3 regions of the Pseudogemmobacter sp. TB195 genome follow, and region 2 is predicted to be linked to each of the others. Evidence: riboswitches for the same ligand, from Rfam matches in the RefSeq annotation. Region 2 holds a riboswitch; each other region holds the start of a gene.
What was found. Region 2 has a riboswitch for thiamine pyrophosphate ahead of thiB (thiamine ABC transporter substrate binding subunit). Riboswitches for the same ligand answer to the same signal wherever they lie in the genome.
Positions count from the first base shown of each region.

Region 1: another riboswitch for thiamine pyrophosphate. It lies ahead of thiD (bifunctional hydroxymethylpyrimidine kinase/phosphomethylpyrimidine kinase); the one in region 2 lies ahead of thiB (thiamine ABC transporter substrate binding subunit).
Region 3: another riboswitch for thiamine pyrophosphate. It lies ahead of thiD (bifunctional hydroxymethylpyrimidine kinase/phosphomethylpyrimidine kinase); the one in region 2 lies ahead of thiB (thiamine ABC transporter substrate binding subunit).

Region 1 is NZ_JBZEGG010000014.1:134,783-141,874, forward strand. It holds gene AC4FS3_RS15630 (thiazole synthase) at 1-231, opposite strand, end outside; gene thiS (sulfur carrier protein ThiS) at 233-427, opposite strand; gene AC4FS3_RS15640 (FAD-dependent oxidoreductase) at 424-1,401, opposite strand; gene thiD (bifunctional hydroxymethylpyrimidine kinase/phosphomethylpyrimidine kinase) at 1,398-2,198, opposite strand; TPP riboswitch at 2,272-2,378, opposite strand; cobalamin riboswitch at 2,519-2,733, shown strand; gene AC4FS3_RS15650 (aromatic ring-hydroxylating oxygenase subunit alpha) at 2,861-4,111, shown strand; gene AC4FS3_RS15655 (FAD-binding oxidoreductase) at 4,114-5,205, shown strand; gene AC4FS3_RS15660 (PaaI family thioesterase) at 5,311-5,769, shown strand; gene nrdH (glutaredoxin-like protein NrdH) at 6,417-6,641, shown strand; gene nrdI (class Ib ribonucleoside-diphosphate reductase assembly flavoprotein NrdI) at 6,653-7,090, shown strand; gene nrdE (class 1b ribonucleoside-diphosphate reductase subunit alpha) at 7,072-7,092, shown strand, end outside.
Region 2 is NZ_JBZEGG010000009.1:18,368-25,459, forward strand. It holds gene AC4FS3_RS10675 (cytochrome c1) at 1-312, shown strand, start outside; gene AC4FS3_RS10680 (thiamine ABC transporter ATP-binding protein) at 376-1,077, opposite strand; gene AC4FS3_RS10685 (thiamine/thiamine pyrophosphate ABC transporter permease ThiP) at 1,061-2,587, opposite strand; gene thiB (thiamine ABC transporter substrate binding subunit) at 2,563-3,537, opposite strand; TPP riboswitch at 3,584-3,684, opposite strand; gene AC4FS3_RS10695 (TerC family protein) at 3,823-4,845, opposite strand; gene aroC (chorismate synthase) at 5,153-6,253, shown strand; gene tsaE (tRNA (adenosine(37)-N6)-threonylcarbamoyltransferase complex ATPase subunit type 1 TsaE) at 6,292-6,747, shown strand; gene AC4FS3_RS10710 (aminoglycoside phosphotransferase family protein) at 6,744-7,092, shown strand, end outside.
Region 3 is NZ_JBZEGG010000035.1:2,484-9,575, reverse strand. It holds gene AC4FS3_RS25635 (ABC transporter substrate-binding protein) at 1-925, opposite strand, end outside; gene AC4FS3_RS25630 (HesA/MoeB/ThiF family protein) at 937-1,908, opposite strand; gene AC4FS3_RS25625 (thiamine phosphate synthase) at 1,905-2,501, opposite strand; gene AC4FS3_RS25620 (thiazole synthase) at 2,498-3,262, opposite strand; gene thiS (sulfur carrier protein ThiS) at 3,266-3,460, opposite strand; gene AC4FS3_RS25610 (FAD-dependent oxidoreductase) at 3,460-4,431, opposite strand; gene thiD (bifunctional hydroxymethylpyrimidine kinase/phosphomethylpyrimidine kinase) at 4,428-5,240, opposite strand; TPP riboswitch at 5,309-5,413, opposite strand; gene AC4FS3_RS25600 (sulfite exporter TauE/SafE family protein) at 5,488-6,213, opposite strand; gene AC4FS3_RS25595 (spermidine synthase) at 6,257-7,018, opposite strand.

The DNA.
Region 1 (7,092 bases), on a different contig from region 2:
CACGGCCTCTTTCACCGTATGGCAGCCGGCGGTATTGGGCAGAATCTTCGCGCCAAGATCTGCCACAAGCGCGCGGAAGTCACTGCCACCTCCCTGCTCGCGGCGCAATGAGACCGTAGCGATCCCGGCCTCAGAGCTGCGAAACGCCGCTTCCAGGATCTTCGGCGAGGGATATTGCGCCGTGCCCAGCATCAGCGAGCTTTCAACAGCAGTCCCGTAGAATACCGGCATCTCAGCCCCCCTGCATGGCGGCGAGAACCTCGACCCGGTCGCCCTCTTGTATTTCTGTTTCCAGCCGCGCGGCTTTGGCGATGAAGACCTCATTCACCGCAGTCGCCACGGCCGGGCCAAAGCCCTGTTCCTCAAGCAAAGCGGCCAGGGTTCTCGCCCCGGTCTGCCTTGCCTCTCCATTCACGAAAACTCTCATATCCTCACCTCATCCATGAACTCGGGCTGCGCGCCGGTCTCGATATGTTCCGCCACCATCCGCGCGCAGGCGGGGGAGAGCAGGAAGCCGTGGCGGTAGAGACCATTGGCAAAGATCACATCCCCCCGGCGCCGGATCCTGGGCAGGTTGTCGGGGAAAGCGGGGCGCGCGTCAGAACCGGTCGCGATCAGCTCGGCCTCGCCAAAACCGGGATGGATCGTCCAGGCCGCCGCCATCAGCTCCATCATCGACCGCAGCGTGACCGGCCCGCGCCATCCGCTTTCGATCATCGTGGCGCCAAGCATGAAATGCCCGTCGCCGCGCGGCACGATGTAAAGCGGGATACGCGGATGCAGCAGGCGGACCGGGCGCGACAGGCTCACGCCCTCGCAGCGGATCAGCAGCATCTCACCACGCACGCCGCGCAGATCGCCAAGACTGTCCCGAGCCGCCAGCCCCCGGCAATCGATGGTAACCGGCGCCCCTGACGGCTCGGACGTCACCACGATCCCCCGGGCCGCGAGACGGCGGGCCAGTTCGCCAAGCGCCGCGCGCGGGGCGAGATGCGCTTCGGTTCTGAAGAAGAGCCCCTCACGGAAACGGCCTGCCAGATCGGACTCAAGCTGCGCGATCCCGTCCCCGCCAATGGCCTGGTGCCCTTTGGTCAGCCGCGCAAAACGCGCCAGATCGCCCCGGTCACGCGGATCGGCCAGAACCAGCGTCCCGGCCCCGGTAACCAGCCCGGTATGGGATTGCCACCAGGCGGCCGCGCCGGCCCCAAGCCGTTCAACCGGTTCCTCTGCCGATTCCGCCTCGCAATATGGCGCCAGCATACCACCAGCCCACCAGGAACAGGCCTGCGGCCCTGGGCCGCCGGCCGGGTCAGAAATCGTGACCTCATGACCGCGCGCCGTAAGTTCGCTGGCCATCACAAGGCCCATGACACCGGCCCCGAGAATATGGACGCGGCTCATGATTGCGGCCAGAGCGCGTGGAAATGATGCACCGGCCCATGGCCGGAACCGATTTGCAGCGCATCCGCCGCCCGGATCGCCCCCTGGAGCCAGCGATGCGCCCGCGCCACCGCATCGGGGACAGCCATCCCCTGCGCCAGCCCGGCCGCAATCGCTGCGGCATAGCTGCATCCTGTGCCATGCGTATTTTTGGTCTGCTGGCGTTCTGCCGTGAACACATGGGATACAGGGCCGATCAGCAGATCGCGACACGCTGCCCCCCCGGCATGACCGCCTTTCATCAACACCCAGGCCGGCCCGAGCGACAGGAGCGCGCGCCCCTGCGCTTCCTGCGCCTCATGGCTGCTGGCCGGGGCCTCGCCCAGTAGATCTGCCGCTTCGGGCAGGTTCGGGGTCAAAACCGTCGCGAGCGGCAAAAGCGCCTCGCGCAGTGCTGCGACAGCCTCGGCCGCGAGCAACCGGTCACCGGATTTTGCCACCATCACCGGATCAACCACCAGGGCCAGATCACGCCCTTTCAGCGCCGCCGCCACGGTCGCGACCAGTTCCGGATCGCCCAGCATCCCGATCTTCACCGCACCCACGGCAAGATCATCGAACACCGCCTCCAGCTGCGCCCGGACCAGCCGCGCTGGCAGGGCCATCACCGCGGTCACCGCCCTTGTGTTCTGGGCCGTGATCGCGGTGATCACGCTGGCGCCATAGACGCGCATTGCCGCGAAACTTTTAAGATCGGCCTGAATCCCCGCGCCGCCGCCGGAATCAGACCCCGCTATGGTCAAAGCTATCGCCGTCATCATGCCCCCAATGACCGGCGAAAAGATTTGGGGAGACTGGTGCCCGGGCAGGCCGCAACGGGCCGCCAGAGACACAATCAGACCACCCGTTCCCTCCGCCGGTATGAACCGGATCAGGTTCGATGGGTTAGCCTTGCGGCCTCTCAGCCCCGGTTTCCCGGGACACCCCAACGAGTAAGTTGCCCAATCGTTAAGCGCCGCGTTTTCGTTTGGCAACCGGCAAAATCCCGCTTTCTGCGCGAATGAGGCTGCTTACAGGGCCGCTGTCTGTTCCGCTTTGCGACATGTCGCAAACAGACAATCCCGGCCGCCGCACTGTGATCAATTCAGCCTCGCAAGGTGCCGCTGGCGACAGCGGAGAATTGGGAAGCCGGTGCGGCCCTGCAAGGGGTCAAAGCCGGCGCTGCCCCCGCAACGGTAGAGGCTGAGAGGCGCGATAAGGACCACTGGGCGGAGGAGCCCGGGAAGGTATCGCGACCAGGGTTGAAAAGACCGCTCGCCAAGCCCGGAAACCAGCCTTGCACGAGATGTCGAGCCGCGGTGGGCGGCGAAGCGGCAACCGGCTCGCGGGTCCATCCCCGCGCGGGCCCTTCGCCGCCTGTTGTCCACCGCACGTCAAACCTGCCTGTGCGACCCGCCCGGGCTAACGCGAAGGACAGCAAATGCTGAGCCAGTCCGAAACCCTTTCCCGCCTGCTGGCACGCCGGAGCGGCTATGCCTTAGAGCGCGATTTATATTGTGATCCCGGGGTGTTGGAGGCCGATCTTCAACATCTTTGGTATCGTGAATGGCTCTTTGCCATTCCGGGCTGCGAGCTGGAGAAACCCGGCGCCTTTGCCACGCTGCAGATCGGCGCCTATCCGGTGGTGATCATCAAGGGCAAAGACAATCGCATCCGCGCGTTCCACAATGTCTGCCGCCATCGCGGTCAGCGGCTTTGCGCGAAGACCAATGGCGCGACCACGAACCTTGTCTGCCCCTATCACCAATGGACCTATGACCTCGAGGGCAAGCTCATTTTCGCCCGCGATATGGGCGAGGATTTCGACCCTTCGAAATTCGGGCTGAAGAAGGTGCACTGTGTCGATCTTGGCGGCATGGTCTTTATCTGCCTTGCCGAAGTGCCCCCTCCCATTTCCGACCTCGCGCCGAAGCTGATGTCGTATCTGGCCCCCTCGGGCCTTGCCGATGCAAAGGTCGCTTTCAGCTCGACCATCGTCGAAAACGGCAACTGGAAACTGGTGATCGAGAACAACCGCGAATGTTATCATTGCGGCGGCGCGCACCCGTCTTTGTGCCGGACCTATTCCGACAACCCGCGCATGACGGCGATGGAGGGGCCTGATTCGGCCTCGCCCGACATTATCGAACACTGGAAGCGCTGCGAGGCGGCCGGCCTGCCCTCGCGCTTCACCAACCATCCGCAGATGCAATGGCGGCTCGCCCGCATCCCCCTGCTGAACGGCGCCGAAAGCTATACGATGTCGACTAAGGCGGCGGTGGCGAAACGCATGGGCACCATGCCCTTCAACGATGCCGGCAGCCTTCTGTTCTTTCACTACCCGAACAGCTGGAACCATTTCCTCGGTGATCACGCCATCGTCTTCCGCATCCTGCCGATCAGCCCGACCGAGACGCAAGTGACCACGAACTGGCTGGTCCATAAGGATGCGGTCGAGGGCGTCGACTATGATCTCGAAACCCTCACCCGCGTCTGGCTCAACACCAATGACGAAGACCGCCAGGTGGTCGAGGAAAACCAGAAGGGCATTCTCTCTCCCGCCTATGAGCCCGGGCCCTATTCCCCGATCCAGGAAGAAGGGGTGATGCAATTCATCGACTGGTATGCCGGCATCATGACGGAACGCCTTGGCCCCGTTTCCGGCACCGGCCCGGCACTGGCGGCGGAATAAAAATGGGAAAGCAACAACTTAACTGGTCTGTGAAGCCCTGGGATGATGCAGAGCATCTTGAATGCGCCATGGTCGTGCCCGAGACGCCGGATACCGCCACCTTCACCTTCCGCGCGCCCTCGGGCGCCTGGTTTGACTATCAGCCGGGCCAGTTCGTGACGCTCGACCTGCCGGTTGATCCGAAAAAAGGCGCCAGGGGCAATGTCCAGCGCACCTATACGATCTCGTCTTCGCCGTCGCGTCCGCTGTCGATCTCGGTCACGGTGAAAGCCCAGGCGACGTCTGTCGGCACGCGCTGGATGCTTGATCACCTGAAGCCGGGGATGAAGATCAAGGCTTATGGCCCGGCGGGGATCTTCAGCTCGCACCGGCATCCGGCAAAGAAGCATCTCTTTATCTCGGCCGGATCGGGCATCACGCCGATGATGTCGATGACGACCTGGGCCTGGGATTCGGGCGAGATGCCCGATATCGTCTTCGTCCATGCGGCAAAGCGGCCATCCGAAATCCTGTTGCGCAAGCGGCTCGAAGGGTTTGCAGACCGTGTGCCGGGGCTGAAGCTGCGCTTTACCGTCGAGGAAAGCGACCCGTTCCAGACCTGGACCGGCTATCAGGGGCGGCTGAGCCAGATCATGCTTGGGCTGATGGCGCCGGATTATCTGGAGCGCGAGGTGTTTTGCTGCGGGCCGGAGCCGTTCATGCAGGCGGTGCGCGACATGCTGGTCTCGCTCGGCTTCGATATGGAACATTACCATCAGGAAAGCTTCGGCGCGCCGGTGTCGACGGAAGCCGACGCCCCGGTGATCGACGATGTGATCCCCGATTCCGAGGCCGGTGCGCAGATCACCTTCGCCGCCTCAAACGTGACCGCGCCCTGTTCCGAGACCGATACCGTGCTCGCGGTGGCGAAACGCGCCGGGCTGAACATCCCCTCGGGCTGTACCTTCGGCCTTTGCGGCACCTGCAAGGTGAAAAAGACCGCAGGCGATGTGCATATGGTCCATAATGGCGGCATTTCGGATGACGAGATTGCCGAGGGCTGGATCCTTGCCTGTTGCTCGAACCCGATGGGCAAGATCTCGGTCGAGGTCTGAGAGCCGCGCGGCCTCACAGAAAATAACGCATCGGCAGCCTTGCCGGTGCGTCTGAGACGGGTACTCTCCCCGCCGGTCACCACGCGCAGATATGGGAGAACACCGATGGCGAAACCGATCCTGATGGACAGAGCCGCGCTGAACGACTTTGTCACCCGCGATTTCGGCCAGGTGGCAGCGGATTTCACCGTCGATGCCGTAACCGATCAGGGCATCCGGTTGCGGCTGCAAGTGGCCGAGCGCCATCTGCGCCCGGGTGGCACCGTATCCGGCCCCACGATGTTCGCTCTTGCCGATGTGGCGGTCTACCTTGCCATCCTGTCGAGGATCGGGCCGGTGGCGCTGGCGGTCACCACGGGATGTTCCATCGATTTCATGCGCAAGCCGGCCGCCGGGCGCGGGCTTTACTGCGATGTGCGGCTTTTGAAACTTGGGCGCGTGCTGGCGGTGGCGGATGCGCTGATCTTCTCGGACGGGGTCGAGGATCCGGTGGCGCGGGCGAATATGACCTATTCCATCCCGCCCGCCCCCGCGTCCGCACCCCCGGCCGCCCCGGCTGCCTGAAACACCGCGAACCAGGAACCGGCCCCCGGCTCCTGCCCCCGGCCCTGCCGCCTTCGAATCAATCTGGTGACGACCCGGCGGGCGCGACCGGCGCCTGCAGTGCCTTCCGTTGGGTCAACCGGCTTATCCCCAGAGATGTGCACCATTCTGTCCACGACGCGGCACGATCAGGGGCCGCCCCTGCTCCTGGATATTGTGCAAGGCGAAATTTTGTGCAGCCCGAGTCTGTGGGTTTAGAGGCACACATTTCCCCCCCGCGCCCCCGGCAAAGCAACGATTTCCTCTGATTTCAGCGGCTTTTCAACTCTGAGTCGTTCCCGTCACGGGTAGCATTTCAATAACACAAGATGTTGACAGCAGAGCAAATCAGGGATCAATATGCAGATGTTCCGGGAACAAACCTGCAGCCTGCGACGCGTCCGAAATCCGGGGAAAACCGGGCATTTCCGGGCGCAGCCAGCGGCAGGAACGGCCAGGGGAAACTCCGGGGGGAAACCTCCGGGAAGACCATAGCCGCGGCAGGATCCCAGGGCAAAGTGAAGGCAACAAAACCGTGCGACGGGCGCGAGGACATCACCCGGCGGAGGCTTTCCGCTGGCCGTTTCTCAGCGAACCGCAGCCACATGGGACAGTAGAAGGATCAGGCAATGACCATCACCGTTTACTCCAAACCCGCATGCGTTCAGTGCACCGCAACCACCCGTGCGCTCGATGCCAAAGGCTTGTCCTATTCCATTATCGATCTGACCGAAGATGCCGATGCGATGAACCGCGTTGTGGCGCTCGGCTATCGCCAGGCCCCTGTCGTCATCGCCGGTGACGCGCATTGGGCGGGCTTTCGTCCCGATATGATCGGCCGCCTCGCCAGCTGAGGGGTTTGTCCGTGCCCGGGCTCGTCTTTTTCTCATCAGCCTCGGGCAATACCCTGCGTTTCGTCATGCGCTTAGAAGAGATCAGCGCCGGCCGCTATGGCACGACGCTGCGTATCCCAATATCCCCGCAGGATCCTATGCCGGATCCGGGCGGGGATTTCGTTCTGATCTGCCCGACATTCGCCGATGGCGAGGGGCGCGGCGCGGTCCCGAAACAGGTGATCCGCTTTCTCAATGACCCCGACCGGCGCGCCGGTCTGCGCGGTGTGATCGCCGGGGGCAACCGAAATTTCGGCCAGACCTACGCTCTTGCGGGCCGGGTTATCGCCAGTAAATGCAGTGTGCCGGTTCTCTACAGCTTCGAGCTGGCCGGCACGGAAACCGACATCGCCCGCGTCCGGCGCGGGCTTGATCTATTCTGGGGGATGGAATGCTCGACAATGGCGTGAAG
Region 2 (7,092 bases):
TATACCGGCGAGACCAAGGAAGAAGCCGGCACCACTTTCTACGAAAACCACGCCTTCCCCGGCGGCTGGATCGCAATGCCGCCGCCGCTGACCGAAGATCAGATCACTTTTGAAGATGGCAGCCCCGCAAGCATCGACGCGATGTCGATGGATGTTTCGGCCTATCTGATGTGGTCGGCAGAGCCCAAGATGATGGACCGCAAGAAAGCGGGCTTCGTCGCGGTGACCTTCCTGATCCTTCTGTCGGTGCTGCTCTATCTGACCAACAAGAAGATCTGGGCGCGGGTTAAAGGCAAGGAATTCACAGCCTGAGATCAGGCGTGATTCCGAAAAGACCAGGTACAAAGCCCCGCCCCTCCGGCGGGGCTTTTCCTTTTACGTCTTAAATCCGAGATAGGCCGCCAGCGCTGGCGGCGGATCGGCCAGCAAGGGCCCCGTCGCAACCGGCGCCGCCGCCACGCCATCCGCAACAAGCACCGTCTGCCCGGCAAAATCCAGCGCGTCGCGGGGCTCATGCGTCACCATCAGCACGGTGGCACCGGTCTCGCCGGCAACCTCGGCCAGCAAAGCCAGCATCTCTCCCTTCAAAGCCGGTCCAAGCGCCGCAAAGGGCTCGTCCAGCAAGAGAAGCGGTCGTGCGCGAAGCAGCACCCGCGCCAGCGCCGCCCGGCTCGCCTGACCGCCGGAAAGCTGCGCGGGTTTTCGCGCGCCAAACCCCGCCAGCCCGACCCGTTCCAGCGCCTCCGCCACCCGTGCGTGATCCGGCGGCGCCAGACGCAGGTCCGGCCGGATCCCGAGCCCAAGATTTTGCGCCACGCTCAGATGCGGAAGCAGGTTCTGATCCTGAAACAGGATCGAGAGCGGCCGCTCCCCCGGCGGCAGTCCGGTCAGATCGCGCCCGTCAAGCCAGATCCGGCCCGAGGCCGGCGCATAGAAGCCGGCAATCGCCGCCAGAAGCGAGCTTTTCCCTGCCCCCGAAGGCCCGATCACCGCGATCTTCGCCCCCGGCTCCGCCTGCCAGTCCGCGGACAGCCGAAAGCCTTCCTGCTCCAGAACCAGGTTATCGAGCCTGAACATGCCGCCCTCCCGCATCGAAAATCCAAAAGAGCCCGAAGCTGAGCGTGATCAGGACCAGTGCCGCCGCGGCCGCCGCCTCAGTCCGGTAGGCGCCCATCAGCTGCTGCACCAGAAGCGGCAATGTCGCCTCCTGGCCGCTGGCGAAAAGCGCGATCACGCCCAGATCCCCCATCGACAAAGCCGCCGCCACGCCGGCCGCAAATCCCAAAGGCCGCGCCAGCCGGGGCAGGGTCAGATAGCGCAACCGCGCGACCCCCCGCAGATCCAGTGACGCCGCCAGCCGCCCGTAATCCGCCTCAAGCGCGCGGGCATCGGTGATCAAAAGCCGGTAGACGAAAGGCAGCGCCATGACTGCATTGACCAGCACCGTCACCGGCAGTGCCAGCTGCCCGGGGGACGCAAAGGGCCGCGCGATCAGGAAAAGCCCGGTCCCAAGCACCAGGCCCGAGGCCGCCAGCGGCAGCACGGCGGTCAGCTCCATCCCCCGCGCTGCCCTGCGGGCCACCGCCAGCGCAAGGACCAGCCCTGCCCCCACCGTCACCAAAGTCGAGATCAGGGCGACCAGAACCGACCGCAGCGAGGCCCCCCAGAGGCTGGGCGGCAGCTCCGCCAGCCCCGGCAGACCGCGCAGGATCAGCGCGAGCAGTGGCAACAGCAGGAAAGCTGCCGCCAGCAAAAGCCAGCCCGCATCCGCAAGGCGCCGCCAGCCCGCAGGCGCGGGCAGCGGAAGCGCGCGGTCAAGGCCTGCGCCAAAGCCCGGGCTTGACGCCAGCCGCCAGGCCAGCAGCGCGGCAAACGCCCCGATCCCGGTCTGGATCAGCGATAGTCCCGCCGCATGGCCAAGGTCGAATTCGAACCGGATTGCCTGGTAGATCGCCAGTTCCAGCGTGGTCGCACGCGGGCCGCCGCCCAGCGTCAGCGCCACCGCGAAAGAGGTCAGGCAGATCGCAAAAACCGTCGCCAGCGCGCCGGGCAGCACCGAGGCCAGCATCGGGCGCTCGATATGGCGTGCGATGTCGCGCGGGCCAAAGCCCAGCGAGGCCGCAAGGCGGAAGCGCTCTGACGGTACCGAGACCCAGGCCTGAAGGATCATCCGCACAGCCAGCGGCAGGTTCAGGAAGACATGCGCGATAACCACACCATGCAGCCCGTAAATGCTGAACCCGGGCAGGCCGAGCGCGGCAAGCCCGCTATTGACCCAGCCCGAGCGGCCGAAAACCGTGATCAGCCCGATCACCGCGACGATCACCGGCAGAAGGAACGGGGCGCCCATCAGGGTGATCAGAAGGCCCCGCAAGGGAAAGCGCCGCCGCGCCAGCGCTTTTGCCACCGGCACCGCCAGCGCGACCGAGATCAGCGCCGAAAGCCCGGCCTGCAACAGGGTAAACCGCAGCGCCGCAAGGTCGGGCGTGCTGAGCCGCAGGCCGCCCGCCCTGAGGGCCACCGCCGCCAGCGGCGCGGTGACCAGGAGCGCGGCGGTAAGGCTTACTGCCCGAGCGAGGATTGCCATTCCGCCAGCGCAGGGCCCCGCGCCTCCAGCGCCTCATCGGCCGTCAGCAACAGGGATTTCGCCGGACGATGGGTCTCGAACCCTTCGGGCAGCGCGATCTCGGTTGCGGGATACATCCAGTTGGTTTCCGGGATCACCGACTGGAAGGCCGGCGACTGGGTGAAGGCGATGAACTCCTTCGCAAGTTCGGGCTGCTTTGAGGAGGCGAGGATGCCCGCGACCTCGATTTGCAGGTAATGGCCCTCGGCAAATTCGGCCCAGTCTTTGCTGTCGTCTTTCTCGGCCAGCCGGTGATAGGCGGGGGATGTGGTGTAGGAGAGAACCATATCCGCCTCGCCCTCGAGGAAGAGGCCGTAAGCCTCGGACCAGCCCGGCGTCACGGTCAGGATATTGTCGGAAAGCCCGGTCCAGATTTCGGGCGCGCGATCGCCGTAAGCGGCTTTGACCCACATAAGCAGACCGAGGCCCGGCGTCGATGAGCGCGGATCCTGGATCACGATTTTCAGATCGCTGTCACCCAGAGCGCGGAAATCCTCGGGCGGCATCGCGGTTCTGGTGCGGTCATAGACAAAGGCAAACCAGCCCCAGTCCCATGGCAGGAAGAGATCATCCTCAAAGGCGACCGGCAGGCCGGTCGGGGCCGCTTCGCCATGTGGGGCGAAAAGCCCCGTCGCGCGCGCCTGGGCAGTCAGGTTGTTGTCGAGGCCAAGAACTACATCTGCCTCGGTGGCGGCACCTTCGAGCTGGAGGCGCGCCAGCAATGCCGCGCCGTCGCCGCCGGTGATAAAGCGCAGATCGCAGCCGCAGACCTCTTCAAACGCCTTTTCCACCGCCGGGCCGGGGCCCCATTCGGTGGTGAAACTGTCATAGGTCATGACGGTGAGCACGGGGGTCTCTGCCGCTGCCGCCAGGGGCAGGGAAGCGAGACATGCCGCAAGGAAGGGGCGCATCGGGCGCATGGAGGTCCTCCTGTTGCGACGGGGGCGATGCGCAAGGGGAGATCCGATGCACCTTCCCTCCGCCGGTATGAGCCGGTTCAGGTTCAACGGGTCCGCATGACGCATCTCAGCCCGTGACGGGCACCCCGAGGTGGGGCGGAGCATAGGGGAATGCCGGCGGGGTGCAAGGGGCAGCCGGGGGAGGGGGCGCTGCCCCCGAGGCTCTGGCGAGCCTCTCCCCCGGGATATTTAGCGACAGAAAATGAGGAAGGGGCGCGGTCAGCGCCCCTTGCGGCTTCAGGGGCGGGCGGGGTGGTCGTCGCCTGGCTCGCCCGGAAGAGTGGCATGAGCTGGCTGGCCGCGGGTCTTCCACAGCGAGACGACGACGCCGGTGGCGAGGATCGCGAAAGTGACGCCGAGCGAGACCGAGGCCGGGAATTTCTCGAGATCCAACAGCGAGGCGACAAAGACCTTGGAGCCGATGAAGATCAGCAGCACGGCCAGCGCATATTTCAGATAGGCGAAGCGGTGCAGGATCGCGGCCAGCGCGAAGTAGAGCGCGCGCAGCCCGAGGATCGCGAAGATGTTCGAGGTGAAGACGATATAGGGGTCAGAGGTGATCGCGAAGACCGCCGGGACCGAATCTACCGCGAAGATCACATCGGCGATTTCCACCATGATCAGCGCCAACAGAAGGGGTGTGGCATAGAGCTTCAGCTTGCCGGTCCCGGGCTCTTCCTTGCGCACGGTAAAAGCGTGCCCATGCAGCTCGTCTGTGACATTGAGGCGTTTGCGCAGGAATTTCAGCAGGGGGTTTCTGGCGATATCCGGCGCGTGATCTTCTTTGGCGAGCAGCATTTTAAGGCCGGTGAAGATCAGGAAGGCGGCAAAGATATAGAGCACCCAGTGATAGTTCTGCACCAGAGCCGCGCCAAAGCCGATCATCAGCCCTCGCAGGATAATGACGCCCAGGATGCCCCAGAACAGCGCCCTGTGCTGGTATTTGCGGGGGATCGCGAAGAAGCCGAAGATCATCGCGATGACGAAAACATTGTCCATCGCCAGGGATTTTTCGACCACGAAAGCGGTCAGGTAGAGGCCGGCCGCCTCGGCACTGATCTGCCACCAGACGAAGCCCGCGAAAAGGACGCCCAGCGTGACATAAAAGGCCGAGAGCTTCAGGCTTTTCGCGACGCCGATTTCCTCATCGCCCTTGTTCAGGACGCCGAGGTCAAGCACCAGCAGCACGAGGACGATTGCAAGGAAGGTGAGCCAGAGCCAAAGCGGCTTGCCCAGAAACAATGTCAGCAGGATTTCCATCCGACCATAGCCCTTTACACAAGGCGCCAGAGGGAATGACCGTCAGCTGAACCGTGGATACGGATCGGGAAAAATGCCGGGCAATCCATCGGGCGCGTTTCCCGATGCGGTCCGACATCACACCAGGCGTTTCCCGAAAGAAACTGGCCCTGAGTGCCAGAGGGGCCCGGCCCGCATCGGTGAAATGGGGGCAGGCGGTGCCATTTCAACCCCGCGCTTCACTTTTTTGTGGAATGAGGTTGTAACCTGCAAGGGGCGGGCGCTATGCCGCCTGTGTCAGCCCGCCCTGTCAGCACGGAGCACCGTCATGAGCCTCAACACATTCGGCCATCTCTTCCGCGTCACCACCTGGGGCGAGAGTCACGGCCCGGCGCTTGGCTGCACGGTGGATGGCTGTCCTCCGGGCGTGCGGCTGACCGAGGGCGATATTCAGCCCTGGCTGGATCTGAGGAAACCCGGCACCTCGAAATTCACCACGCAGCGGCGTGAGGCGGATGAGGTGAAGATCCTGTCGGGCGTGTTTGACGGCGTGACGACCGGCACGCCGATCCAGCTGATGATCGAGAATACCGACCAGCGCAGCAAGGATTATGGCGAGATCGCCCATGCCTTCCGCCCCGGTCATGCCGATGTCGCCTATCATCTGAAATATGGCCTGCGCGACTATCGCGGCGGCGGGCGGTCTTCGGCGCGGGAGACGGCGGCGCGGGTCGCGGCGGGGGGGGTTGCGCGGGCGGTTCTCGACATGATCGCGCCCGGGGTGTCGATCACCGGCTATATGGTGCAGATGGGCGAGAAAAAGATCGACCGGTTGCGGTTTGATGCGGGCCAGATCCGCGAGAACCCGTTCTTCTGCCCTGATATTGTCGCGGCGCAGGACTGGGCGGTCTATCTCGACGATCTGCGCCGGTCGCATAATTCGGTGGGTGCGGTGATCGAGGTGGTGGCCGAGGGCGTGCCGCCAGGGATCGGCGCGCCGCTTTATGGCAAGCTGGATTCTGACCTGGCCAGTGCGATGATGTCGATCAATGCGGTCAAAGGTGTCGAGATCGGCGATGGCATGGCCTCGGCCGCACTGACCGGGGTCGAGAATGCCGATGAGATGCGGATGGGCCAGGATGGGGTCGAGTTCCTGTCGAACCACGCGGGCGGGATCCTCGGCGGAATTTCCACCGGTCAGCCGGTGGTCTGCCGCTTTGCGGTCAAGCCGACCTCGTCGATCCTGACGCCGCGCCGCACCGTGAACGAATTCGGCCAGGAGCTCGACCTTGTGACCAAGGGCCGCCACGACCCCTGTGTCGGCATCCGCGCGGTGCCGGTGGGTGAGGCGATGATGGCCTGTGTGATCCTCGATCATATCCTGCTGGACCGCGGCCAGACTGCCGGGCGGCGCGGTCAGATCGGCTGAGGCTTGCGCCTGACCGGGCAAAAGCCGAAACTCGCGCCATGAAATCTGTCGATCTGTTCCTGCCCGATGAAGAGGCGGCGCGCCTGTTCGGGGCGCGGTTCGGGCTGTGCCTGCGCCCTGGCATGACCGTGTTGCTGGAAGGCCCGGTTGGCGCCGGGAAGTCGCATCTCGCCCGCGCGGCGATCCGCGCCATGGCAGGGGCTGAAATCGACGTGCCTTCGCCCACTTTCACCCTGGTGCAAAGCTACGAGACCGAAGCCGGCGAGGTCTGGCATGCCGACCTCTACCGGCTGAGCCATATTGGCGAGGTCGAAGAACTGGGCCTCGCCGAAGCCATCGGGCGCGACATCCTGCTGATCGAATGGCCCGACAGGCTGGGGCACTATGCGCCTGACGAGGCGATCCGCGTGACGCTGTCCTATGAGGGGGAAGGGCGGCGGCTGCTGGTCACCGGGCCGGAGGGTTTCCTCGCCTGCCTCGCTGGGGCGCCATGAGAGAGGTTGCAAAGACAGAGTTCCTGGCCCGGGCCGGCTGGGCTGCGGCCTGGCGCAGTCATCTCGCGGGGGATGCCTCGGCCAGGTCCTATGAGCGGCTGGTGCTGGGCGATCAGCGCGCGGTTCTGATGGATGCACCGCCCGGATGTGGCGATGATATCGGCGATTTCCACCGGATCGGCGCGCATCTGGCGGGGCTTGGCCTCTCGCCTCCTTTGACCCTTGCGATGGATGAGGCGCAGGGCCTCATGCTGATCGAGGATCTCGGTGACGGGATCTATGCACGGCTGCTCGAGGCCGATGCCGCAGCGGAACTGCCGCTTTATACGGCGGCGGTGGATGTGC
Region 3 (7,092 bases), on a different contig from region 2:
CCAGCGCCGAGACCGGCAGGATGCTGTCCACCAGCCCCGCTACATGCAGGAAGGTCTCGAACCGCGCATAACGGCCATGATCCAGCGCCGCCGGGCTATGGGCAAAGCGCGGCAGCGTGTCGGCCCAGGCGCGGGTGTTCAACTCGTCCGAGAGGTCGGGCGCGGTGGCGGAAAACACCGCAAAGGCCTCATCGGGGTGGTTGAGCATATATTCCGTGCCGCGCTCGATGGCGCTGAGGAAGCGGGTGATGCGGTCGCGGTCGAAGCTGTCCGAGTTGGCGACGAAGATCAACTCGTCATAGCCTGGCAATCCGGCCTCCTCAGGGAAGAAGCACCGCCCGTTTGCGCCCGCCAGCCGCATCTGCGTCAGCTCGAAATTGCGGAATGCGCCGATGACGGCATCGACCTGGCCCGTCATCACGGCGGGGGTCAGCGACCAGTTGACGTTGATCATCTCGACATCTGCCAGCGTCAGATCCACCGAGGCCAGCATGGCGGCCATCACCGCTTCTTCGACGCCCGAGACCGAATAGCCCACCTTGCGGCCCTTGAGGTCGGCAAGGTTTTGCACCGGGCCGTCGGCATCGACCATCAGGCAGTTCAGCGGCGTTGCGACCAATGTGCCGACGCGGACCAGCGGCAGGCCCGCATGCACCTGCAGATGCAGCTGCGGCTGATAGCTGACCGCCAGATCGGCGCGGCCTGCGGCGACCAGTTTCGGCGGCTCGCTGGGATCGGCGGGGGCGATGATCTCGACCGTCAGTCCCTGATCGGCAAAGAAGCCCTTTTCCTGCGCGAGGATGACCGGCGCGTGATCGGGGTTCACATACCAGTCGAGGATCAGCGTCATGCGGTCCTGCGCAAGGGCGGGCACAGCCGTCAGCAGGGTCGCGGCAAGGGTTGCCGCAAGGCGGGTGGGGGTCATGTCAGGTCTCCTCAGGAACTGGATGTATCGGCCAGAAGGGCGATCTCGCCGGGCCAATGCGGGCGGAGCCGGTCGGCGGCGCGCCATGCGCGCAGGCCCGAGCGGCAGGTGAAGACGGCGCGCTGACAGGCTGCTGGCATCGGCCCCCGGGGGCCAAAAGCCTCGGGGGGCAGGCGCAGGGCATCGGGGACGACCGGAATCGGAGCTTCGGCCTCGGGCCGCAGCTCGATGACATAATCGCTGCTGCGCAGGTGGGATTTGGCGATGAACGGATGGGCGGTTGCAGGCTCAGGTGCCGTATCGAAGCGGAAGGCGGAACTCCTGAACCCCGCCATCTCGTAGCGCCAGAGCTGCCCGAGCGGCGAGGGGGCTGCGCCGAGGATCACCGCCAGCACCATTTGCGCCTGCATCAGCCCGAACATGCCGACCACCGGGCCGAGGACGCCAGCCGTGGCGCAGGTCGCAAGCGTGTCGGGCAGGTCGGGGAAGACCGCGCGCAGCGATGGTGCGGTGCCGCAAAACCCGCCGACATAGCCGGAGGTCCCGAGAACCGAGGCCGAAATCAAGGGCTTACCGAGTATCAGGCACAGATCCGACAGCGTGTAGCTGGCGGCGAAACTGTCGGCGCAATCGAGCACCAGATCCGCGTCTGCTATCAATGCAGGCGCATTGGCGGGGGTCAGCCAGTCGATCACCGGGGTGACGGAGACATCGGGGTTCAGGGCATGGGCAAAGGCGGCCGCCGCCTGCGCTTTCGGCTGGCCGATATGGGCGGCGTAGATCGGCTGGCGGTGGAGGTTGCTTTTCTCCACCCGGTCGGGATCAATCAGCGTGATCCGCCCCACGCCCGCGCCCGCCAGATATTGCACGACCGGCACGCCAAGCCCGCCCGCGCCGACCACCAGAAGATGCGCGGCGCGGATGCGGGCCTGCCCCTCGCGCCCGATTTCGGGCAGAATCTCCTGCCTCGCGTAACGGCTCATCGCGTGGCGTCCAGCCAGTCGTGCAAGCGCCCTTCGGGGTCCGGGTTCAGCGTGATGTCGGTGACGGCCGAGACCACATCTGCGCCTGCCGCAAAGGCCTCGGGCGCGCGGGCGATGCTTAGGCCGCCAATGGCGATCAGGGGGGTCGTGCCGATCTTCGCCTTCCATTCGGTCAGCTTTTCCGTGCCCTGCCGGTGCCATTTCATCTGCTTGAGGATCGTCGGCCAGATCGGCCCGAGCGCGATGTAATCGGGCTTGGCCGCCAATGCGCGGGCGAGCTCCTCCTCGTCATGGGTGGAGATCCCGAGCTTCAGCCCCGCCGCGCGGATCGCGCCCAGATCGGCGGTGTCGAGGTCTTCCTGTCCCAGATGCAGCCAGTCGCAGCCTTCCTCGATGGCGATCTGCCAGTAATCGTTGATCACGAGGATCGCCCCCGCTGCGCGACACAGATCGCGGGCGCGGCGGATCTCGGCGCGGGTCTCGGCCTCCGGTCGGTCCTTGATGCGCAGCTGCACGAGTTGCATGCCAAGGGGCAGCATGCGCGCGATCCAATCGGCGCTGTCGAAGATCGGGTAGAAACGCGGCAGGGTCATGCGAGGAAAGCCTTTCCGATCACGGGGGTGGAGGGGGTGGCCATGTCGCGCGGCTCCATCGGATCGGCGCGGTGGGCGGCGCGTCCGGCCTCGACCGCCAGCGCCATGGCGCGGGCCATCGCGGCGGGGTCACCCGCCTTGGCCACGGCGGTGTTCAGAAGGACGGCGTCATAGCCCATTTCCATCGCGCGGGCGGCATGGCTCGGCAGGCCGATCCCGGCATCGACGACGAGGGTGGTGTCGGGGAATTCGGCCCGCAGCGCCCGCAGCCCATAAGCGTTGTTGATCCCGAGGCCGGAGCCGATCGGTGCGCCCCATGGCATCAGTACCGCGCAGCCCGCATGGAACAGGCGGTCGCAGACGATCAGATCCTCGGTGCAATAGGGGAAGACCTTGAACCCGTCTTCCGCGAGGATCCGCGCGGCCTCGACCAGCGCGAAGACATCGGGTTGCAGGCTGTCGGTATGGCCGATCACCTCCAGCTTGATCCAGTCGGTGCCGAAGAATTCCCGCGCCATATGGGCGGTGGTCACGGCCTCCTTGACCGTGTGGCAGCCGGCGGTATTGGGCAGGATGCGGGTGCCAAGCCCGCGGATCAGCTCCCAGAATGCATGGCCGCCGCCCTGTTCGCGGCGCAAGCTGACCGTGGCGATCCCGGCTTTCGAGGCGCGGAACGCCTCGGCGAGGGTTGCGGGCGAGGGATACTGCGCGGTCCCGAGCATCAGCGCGCTCTCGACCTCTGTCCCGTAGAAGACCGGCATGGTTCAGCCCCCCTGCATGACGGAAAGCGCCTCGATCCGGTCGCCGTGCCGGATCGGGGTGGCAGCACGCAGGCTGGCGGGCACGAAACTGCCGTTGATGGCGGTGGCCACCTTGGCGGTCAGGCCCTGTTCGGCCAGCAGATCGGCAAGGGTGGTGGCAGCAGTCTGCCGCGCCTCGCCATTGAGGGTGATGTCCATCAGGAAACCTCGTCCATGAATTCGGGGGTGATGCCGGTTTCGATATGCTCCGCCGCCATGCGGGCGACAGCGGGAGAGAGCAGGAAGCCGTGGCGGTAAAGCCCGTTGGCATAAAGGGTGCCGCCACGTCTGCGCAGGCGGGGCAGGTTGTCGGGGAAGGCCGGGCGGGCATCGGCCCCGAGTTCCAGCACCTCGGCCTCGCCGAACCCCGGATGCAGCGCCCATGCGGCGGAGAGGAGTTCAAGAAGCGAGCGGGCGGTGACCACGCCGCGCCGGTCGCTCTCGATCATCGTGGCGCCCAGCATGAAGATGCCATCGCCGCGCGGCACGATGTAAAGGGGCATGCGCGGATGCAGCATTCGCACCGGGCGCGAGAGACTGACGCCGGGGCAGCGCAGCACCAGCATCTCGCCCCGCACGCCGCGCAGGTCCGGCAGTGCGTCCCGGGCGGCGAGGCCTCGGGCGTCGATGGTCAGGGCGGGGGCGGGTGCTTCGGAATGGAACGCGACACCGGCGGCGTCGAGGCGGTTTTTCAGCGCCTGCAAGGCCTTGCGGGGGGAAAGATGTGCCTCGGTCTCGAAGAACAGGCCCGTGTTGAAGCGCCCGGCAAGATCGGGTTCCAGCGCCGCGATTCCGTCAGCGTCGAGGCTGCGGTGGTTCCGGCTGCGGCGGGCGAAGCGGGCCAGCTCGCCCCTGTCGCGCTCGGGCGTCAGCACCAGCGTGCCCTTGCGCTCCACCGCGCCGGTGTGGCGGTCCCACCAGTCGATTGCGGCCAACCCAAGGCGCTCCACCGGCTCTTCGGCATCCACGACTTCGCAATGCGGTGCGAGCATTCCGCCCGCCCACCATGAGCAGCCATGCGGCCCGGGCGGGCCTGCGGGGTCAATGATTTCAACGCGATGGCCGCGTGAGGTCAGTTCGGTGGCGATGACAAGGCCCATGACGCCCGCGCCGAGGATGCGGATGTTCATGCCCGTCTTTCCCCATCTGGCCACCAGGCATGGAAATGATGCACCGGCCCGTGCCCCGAGCCGACCGAAAGCCTGTCCGCCGCCGCGATGGCCGCTTGCAGATAGCTATGCGCGCGGGTCACGGCTTCGGGCACGCTCAGACCCTGCGCCAGCCCGGCGGCAATCGCAGCCGAGAGCGTGCAGCCGGTGCCATGGGTGTTGCGGGTGGCAAGGCGCGGCGCACTGATTTCCAGCGGGGCAGGGCCGATCAGCAGATCGGTGCAGACCGGGCCTTCGGCATGGCCACCCTTCATCATGACCCATTCCGGGTCCATGGCGCGCAGGGCGCCACCCTGTGCCTGCCGGGTGGCGTGGTCGCGTGCCGGGGGCATCGCGAGCAGATCGGCGGCCTCGGGCAGGTTCGGGGTCAGGACAGTGGCCAGCGGCAACAGGCGTTCGCGCAGGGCCGCAATCGCCTCGGCGGCAAGCAGCCGGTCGCCGGATTTCGCCACCATCACCGGGTCGAGCACCACCGGCACCGCGCAGTCCTTCAGCGCCGTCGCCACGGTTGCGATCGCCTCGGGGTCGCCGAGCATGCCGATTTTGACCGCGCCCACGGCGAGATCGTCGAAGACGGCCTCGATCTGTGCGCGAACGATGGCGGGGGGCAGGCTTTGAATGGCGGTGACAGCGCAGGTGTTTTGCGCCGTGATCGCGGTCAGCACGCTCGCGCCGTAAACCCCGAGCGCCGAAAAGGTCTTCAGATCTGCCTGAATCCCCGCCCCGCCGCCGCTGTCGGAGCCTGCAATGGTCAATGCGATGGTTGTCACGTCGCCCCCAAAAGTGACCGACGGACTGGTTCTGGGGGCTTGGCGCACGGACGGAATCCCGCCGTGAGATGCTAGAGCTACCCGTTCCCTCCGCCGGTATGAACCGGATCAGGTTCGATGGGTTGGCTATCGCCTCTCAGCCCCGGTTGCCCGGGACACCCCAACGAGTAAGTGGCGCAAACGTTAGAGAAGTTTCGCTCCCAGGGCAAGATCGGGAGAGCTGGACGGGCCGAGATAGGAGACCGGATCACATCAGCAGCTTGATCCCTGATGAGAACAGCAGGACCGAGAGGATGCCACGCAGCCAGCGGTCCGACAGATAGCGACTGCCGATCCAGGCACCGGCTGTCCCACCGATTGTGACCGCGCAAAGCCAGCCGGGCAGGGTGGACGGCATCTGGTCCCAGGCGGCATAGGCGCCGATCAGCGCTGCGGCCGAGTTCAGAAGGTTGTACACGGCCGTGGTCGCCGCCGTCTGGCGTGGGGTGGCCCAGTTCATGCCCAGGATGACGGGGGCCAGGAACACGCCTCCACCCGTTCCCGTTGTTCCTGACACAAAACCAATGACCGCCCCGGTCACGAGCGCTGCCATGAATGGCGGCATGACCGGGGTATCCGGGCGGGAGGGGCTGGCGAGAAATGCTGATCGTGCCATTTGAAGCGCGGACAGGATCAGAACGGCCCCGACCAATGGGAAATAGAGCGTTCCTGGCAGATGGATGGCACCACCCAGCATCGAGAAGGGGAACCCGAGGATGGCAAAGGGCCAGACATTGCGCCACGACAACCGGCCATTTCGAAGATAAAGGGCTGTGCCGATTGCCGCGACGAGGAGGTTCAGCGAAAGCGCCGTCGTCTTCATGGCGAGCGGTTCAAAGCCCGCCACGCCCATGATCGCGATATACCCGGACGCGCCCGCTTGCCCGACCGCCGCATAGACCAGAGCGACCGCCAGAAATGCCGCCGCGAGCAAGAGTGGTTCGCTGTCCAGGGATATGCTCCGAGCTGATCTTATGTCAGCTTATGTCCGGTCCTGCCGGCTGGGCCAAGACCAGTGCGGGCGGAATATGGCCCGCGACCGCCAACCCTGGTGATACTCGCTCACCTTGGAACTGCCGCGCTAGGTAGATATGGTGGAAGGCATCCACCCGCCCGCCGGGCAATTGCACGTCCTCGCGCTGCCAGTTCCAGCCAAGTTCGTTGAGCCTGTCCTCAAATGGATCGGAGATCTCAGCAGACCAGAAGGCCGCAATCCCGCTTGGTCGCAGGGCATCCCGCACCGCGTTCAGGCCGGTTTGTCCGTAGAGGCGCTGGTTGTCATCGCGGACCAGAAAATCCGGCCCGTTGTCAGTATCCATCAGGATCACATCGAAGCCTGGGCCGCTTTCGGCAAGCAGATCCATCACATCCATGACCCGCAGTTGCACTCGCGGATCGCGCAGTGGATGGTCGGCCAGCGGGGCCAGAACCCCGCGATTCCATTCTGCAATCGCCGGGATCAATTCGCAGACTGTGACCTGCGCATCGGGGGGCGAGAGATCGAGCGCGGCCCGCAGGGTGAAGCCCATGCCGAGTCCGCCAATCAACAGGCGAGGTTGGGGCGCGCCGCCAAGCTGTCGCAGGCTGCGCTCGGCCAGCACCGCTTCGGAGCGCCACATGATGTTCGACATCAACTCGATGCCGTTGAAGCGGATCTCATAGATATCGCCGCGTTTGCGCAACAGGATATCGTCGCCCGCCTCGGTCGAGGCGCGGGCCAGTTCAGTCCAGAGTGTCATGACAAATCCCTCGGCCCCGTCAGGGTGCCGGTCTGATGTGTTGCAAGGGAATGGTCTGGGGTTGCCCGGCGGTC